Linked DNA regions of Stappia indica. The protein of the gene in region 1 binds, or shares a complex with, the protein of each later gene. Links are inferred from orthologs where the notes say so. Each region holds a gene or a part of one and is shown on either strand. Other genes may lie near its edges.

The links. The genes of interacting proteins can lie anywhere in the genome.
Region 2: the proteins of groL (region 1) and metK are in contact, whole or in part, in a cryo-EM structure (PDB 8P4O), measured with the Escherichia coli proteins. The link is inferred for Stappia indica from one-to-one orthologs.

What each region holds. Positions count from the first base shown.
Region 1 is NZ_CP046908.1:3,880,958-3,883,804, reverse strand. The notes cover bases 6-2,846. They hold groL (chaperonin GroEL), read left to right. Parts: upstream 6-527; coding sequence 528-2,165; downstream 2,166-2,846. Other genes in these bases: GH266_RS18105 (SlyX family protein), read left to right, coding at 2,722-2,846; groES (co-chaperone GroES), read left to right, coding at 135-422. In the rest of the region: more of GH266_RS18105, read left to right, coding at 2,847-2,847.
Region 2 is NZ_CP046908.1:3,235,480-3,238,309, reverse strand. Bases 2-2,825 are described here. They hold metK (methionine adenosyltransferase), read right to left. Parts: upstream 2,088-2,825; coding sequence 915-2,087; downstream 2-914. Other genes in these bases: GH266_RS15210 (helix-turn-helix domain-containing protein), read right to left, coding at 2,295-2,702; trmB (tRNA (guanine(46)-N(7))-methyltransferase TrmB), read right to left, coding at 104-790. UniProt on the Escherichia coli protein: Catalyzes the formation of S-adenosylmethionine (AdoMet) from methionine and ATP.

The sequences.
Region 1 (2,847 bases):
GAGGCGCCTACATCAAGCTCGCTGTTAGCACTCTCATTCACAGAGTGCCAACGTGGTCGGCGATCCGGGCGACCCCGACGGAGGGGCGCAGGCGCGACAAGTACCACGCTGGCCCCAAAAGGAAAGAGCACGACATGAAGTTCCGTCCTCTGCATGATCGCGTCGTCGTTCGCCGCGTCGACTCCGAAGCGAAGACCGCCGGTGGCATCATCATTCCGGACACCGCCAAGGAAAAGCCGCAGGAAGGCGAAGTCGTCGCCGTCGGCCCCGGTGGCCGCAAGGACAATGGCGATCTGATCGCCCTCGACGTCAAGGCTGGCGATCGCGTGCTGTTCGGCAAGTGGTCGGGCACCGAAGTCAAGATCGACGGCGAAGACCTTCTGATCATGAAGGAAAGCGACATCATGGGCGTGGTCGGCTAAGCCGCACCGCGCTTTTCCTGTCCTTTTCGCGGTCGCCAGCCGCAGGCCCTCTTCAAGGCCGCAGGCGCGATACCGCGACGACCCAAACCACATGGAGACCTGAAAATGGCTGCCAAAGACGTCAAGTTCTCTTCCGACGCCCGCGACCGCATGCTGCGCGGCGTGGACATCCTCGCCAACGCCGTCAAGGTGACGCTCGGCCCGAAGGGCCGCAACGTCGTCATCGACAAGGCCTTCGGCGCCCCGCGCATCACCAAGGACGGCGTCTCCGTCGCCAAGGAAATCGAGCTTGAGGACAAGTTCGAGAACATGGGCGCGCAGATGGTGCGCGAAGTCGCGTCGAAGACCAACGACATCGCCGGCGACGGCACGACCACCGCGACCGTCCTGGCCCAGGCCATCGTCCGCGAGGGCGTCAAGGCCGTTGCCGCCGGCATGAACCCGATGGACCTGAAGCGCGGCGTCGACCTGGCTGCCCAGACCGCCGTCAAGGACCTCGAGGCCCGCTCCAAGAAGATCTCCACCTCCGCCGAAGTGGCGCAGGTCGGCACGATCTCGGCCAACGGCGACACCCAGATCGGCGAGGACATCGCCAGCGCGATGCAGCGCGTCGGCAACGAGGGCGTGATCACCGTCGAGGAGGCCAAGTCGCTTGAGACCGAGCTCGAGGTCGTCGAGGGCATGCAGTTCGACCGCGGCTACCTGTCGCCCTACTTCGTGACCAATGCCGAGAAGATGGTCGCCGAGTTGGAGAAGCCGTACATCCTGCTGCACGAGAAGAAGCTCTCGAACCTGCAGGCCATGCTGCCGATCCTCGAGGCCGTCGTCCAGTCCAGCCGTCCGCTGCTGATCATCGCCGAGGACGTCGAGGGCGAGGCTCTCGCCACGCTCGTGGTCAACAAGCTGCGTGGCGGCCTGAAGATCGCCGCCGTCAAGGCTCCGGGCTTCGGTGACCGCCGCAAGGCCATGCTCGAGGACATCGCCGTCCTGACCGGCGGCACGGTGATCTCCGAGGATCTCGGCATCAAGCTCGAGAACGTCACGCTCGACATGCTCGGCACCGCCGAGAAGGTCTCCATCACCAAGGAGAACACCACCATCGTCGACGGCGCCGGCGACAAGGCCGACATCGAGGGCCGCGTTGCGCAGATCAAGGCGCAGATCGAGGAGACCACCTCCGACTACGACCGCGAGAAGCTGCAGGAGCGTCTTGCCAAGCTCGCCGGCGGCGTCGCGGTGATCCGCGTCGGCGGTGCGACCGAGGTCGAGGTGAAGGAGAAGAAGGACCGCGTCGACGACGCCCTCAACGCGACCCGTGCGGCCGTTGAGGAAGGCATCGTCCCGGGCGGCGGTGTTGCCCTGCTGCGTGCCAAGAAGGCCGTCGAGGCCCTGACCTCCGACAATCCGGACATCATGGCCGGCATCAAGATCGTCCTGCGCGCTCTTGAGGCTCCGATCCGCCAGATCGCCCAGAACGCGGGCGTCGAGGGTTCGATCGTGGTCGGCAAGATCCTGGAGAACAACGACGAGACGTTCGGCTTCAACGCCCAGACGGAGAAGTACGTCAACATGGTGGAGACCGGCATCATCGACCCGACCAAGGTCGTGCGCACGGCCCTCCAGGACGCGGCTTCGATCGCCGGCCTGCTGATCACCACCGAGGCGATGGTCGCCGAGCTTCCGAAGAAGGACGCTCCGGCTCCGGCCATGCCGGGCGGCGGTATGGGCGGCATGGACTTCTAAGAAGTCCATAAAGCCAGAAACAACGAATGGGCGGCCCTCGGGCCGCCCATTTGCGTTTATGGGGGCTGCGTCCCACAGCCGTCATCAGCTCATGTCGGCGAGTTGGTCCCTCATTCCCGTCTTGAAGACGGCCCCGATCTTTCGCACGAGGGGAGTTAAAAGCACCTCACCCGATTTTGCGTGCAAGGGGTGTCCTCCCGGTTCCAGCGAAGCTGGAGACCGGGAACCAGTAACCACAGGAGATACGACTCAGGTCGCGGCGTCGGAGCTGCGGCGTGAGCGCCACAACCGCGCCCGGCGGATACTGGATGCCTGCCTGTCGCAGGCATGACAGCCGAGAAGGTGACGAATGCCTTCCCGCCTCACGCCGGCCGGGGTGCCAATGGGCACCGGGTCGCGGCTTCGCCTTGCCCGGCGTGACAGCCTGGGTGGGTGGCACCGCCTCACAACCTCACCCGCATGGACAGCCGCGCGGGCAAAGGGTATGGCGAGGCCGGAGAGCCGCCCGGAAAGGCCGGCGAGAGAGAACCTACGAGAAGACCTGAGGAAAAGTGCAATGGACCGCGAAACGCTAGCCCGCATCGAGCGGCTGGAAGAGCAGCTCGCCTTCCAGACGCGCACCGTCGAGGACCTGAACGAGGTGGTCACCCGCCAGGCCGACCAGATCGACATGCTGAACCGC
Region 2 (2,830 bases), 650 kb from region 1 along the record:
ACTGCTCATGCGAGCCGATAGAGAATTTGAGTAGCGTCACTATACGCCGATAGCCGCCAAACGCAAGAAAATTCGCCGCTTGCCCGGATTCCGCCGCCCCGTATCAGACCTTGCGGAACTCCAGATAGTGGCCCTTGCGGCCCTCGCGATAGGCCTTTGCCTCGTAGCGCGTGCCCGACCAGGGCTGCCAGGGAACCAGCCAGTCGGGCGCAGCTTCCGCCGTCCATTCGAAGGCGGGATGGGCGAGCAGGCGGGCCAGCGTCCAGTCGACATAGGTGTCGATGTCGCTGGCGAAGCGGTAGAGCGCACCGGGCTTCAGCACGCGTGCCATGCGGTCCAGATTGACCGGATTGACGAAGCGGCGCTTCCAGTGCCGGCGCTTGGGCCAGGGGTCGGGGTAGAGCTGGTAGATGCCGTCGAGCGAGGCGTCCGGCAGCCAGTCAAGCAGCTTGATCGCGTCGTCGCCATAGACCCGGACATTGGCGAGCTCCTCCGTCTCCACCTCGACCACCGCCTTGGCGAGGCTGCTGACGAAAGGCTCGACGCCGATGAAGCCGGTCTGCGGCAGCCGCCTTGCCTCGTGCAAAAGGTGCTCGCCGCCGCCGAAGCCGATCTCCATCCACACCGTCTCGACCTTGCCCGCAAACAGCTCGCGCACGTCTTGCGGCGCCGGCTGCGACAGGTCCGGCTGCAGGCGCTCAAGGGCGCTTTCGAAGACTTCGCGGCGCTGCGCGCGAAGCGGCTTGCCGACGCGGCGGCCGAAGAAGGAGCCCTTGCTGTGGTCGGTCATATGCGTGCAGGTCCGGCACTCTATGCCCTTGGGCGACACGTCGCGGGGCAGCGGAAACGACGTCCGCCCGGCACCAGGGTGCCGGGCGGGATGGCAAGCCGCGGCCTTTCGGCCCGGCACGATGTCAGGCGACGGCGTCGCGCAGCGCGTGCACCAGGTCGATCTTCTCCCAGGAGAAACCACCGTCCTCCTCCGGCTCGCGGCCGAAGTGGCCATAGGCGGCCGTGCGGGCGTAGATCGGCCGGTTCAGGCTGAGGTGCTGGCGGATGCCGCGCGGGGTCAGGTTCATCACCTCGCGCAGGGCCTTTTCCAGCTTCGCCTCGTCGACCTTGCCGGTGCCGTGCAGGTCGACATAGACCGACAGCGGCTCGGCGACGCCGATGGCGTAGGAGAGCTGGATGGTGCAGCGGTCGGCCAGATTGGCCGCAACCACGTTCTTGGCGAGATAGCGGGCTGCGTAAGCCGCCGAACGGTCGACCTTGGTCGGGTCCTTGCCCGAGAAGGCGCCGCCGCCATGCGGGGCAGCACCGCCATAGGTGTCGACGATGATCTTGCGGCCGGTCAGGCCGGCATCGCCGTCGGGACCGCCGATCACGAAGGCGCCCGTCGGGTTGACGTGCCACGCGGTGTCCTTGGTGACCCAGCCGCCCGGCAGCGCCGTGACGATGTAGGGCTCGACGATGGCGCGGATGTCATGGGAGGTGAGCTTGGGGTCGAGGTGCTGGGTCGACAGCACGATCGAGGTCACGCCGACCGGCAGACCGTTCTCGTAGCGCACGGTGACCTGGCTCTTGGCGTCCGGCCCGAGCGCCGGCTCCTTGCCGGTCTTGCGGGCTTCGGCCAGCAGGCGGAGGATCTTGTGCGAATAGTAGATCGGCGCCGGCATCAGCTCCGGCGTCTCGCGGCAGGCGTAGCCGAACATGATGCCCTGGTCGCCGGCGCCTTCGTCCTTGTTGTCGGCCGCATCGACGCCCTGGGCGATGTGGGCCGACTGGGCGTGCAGGTGGACGGCGATGTCGCAGGCCTCCCAGTGGAAGCCCTCCTGCTCATAGCCGATGTCGCGAATGGCCATGCGCGCCAGATGCGCGATGTATTCGTTGGTGATCGTCGCCGGACCGCGGGTCTCGCCCGCAATCACCACGCGATTGGTGGTTGCCAGCGTTTCGCAGGCGACGCGCGCCTCCGGCATCTCGGCGATGAATGCATCGACGACCGTATCCGAAATGCGGTCGCAGACCTTGTCCGGATGGCCTTCCGACACGGATTCGGAAGTGAAGAGATAATCTTGACGAGCCACGTTCAACCGTCCTTCTGGGAAGAATAGAAAGAAGCGGCAGGGACCCCCGCCGCCACGCACGACACATGCCAGCGAAGACGACGGCTCGTCAAGCCATGCGGGACCGCAACCGGCAACGGCGCGGTTGTACCGCAGTCCGGCAGGACCTGCGGACCGGGCGGAGAAGGCAAGGCCTTCGCCGTCCGTCCGCATCATGAAATCCGGGTATCAGACCTCTTCGCCGGCCAGGGCGCGGACGAGGTCGACGACACGGCGCCGCACCTTGGCATCCTCGATCCGCACGAAGGCCTTGTTCAGCGACAGGCCTTCCGAGGAAGACAGGAAATCGACCACATAGGATGCCGGCTTGGCCTCGCCGAAGCCGCTCGCATCGTCCGGCGTGCCCGGCGCATCCTCGAAGAAGAAGGCGACCGGCACCTTCAGGATCGTGGCGATGTGCTGCAGCCGGCTGGCGCCGATGCGGTTGGTGCCTTTTTCATACTTCTGAATCTGCTGAAATGTGATGCCAAGGCTCTCGCCAAGCTTCTCCTGGCTCATTCCAAGCATCATCCTGCGCAGTCGCACGCGGCTGCCAACATGCACGTCGATGGGGTTCGGTGCTTTCTTGCTGCTCATTGTCGTCTTCTTTCCGGATCTTTCGAATGCTGTGACCATACTTGTTTTACCCAGCGTTTCTTCGCTCGACCCAAGACGTCTTCGCCGGATGCGTGCATCCGAACACCAGAACATCGTGGAAGAACCGA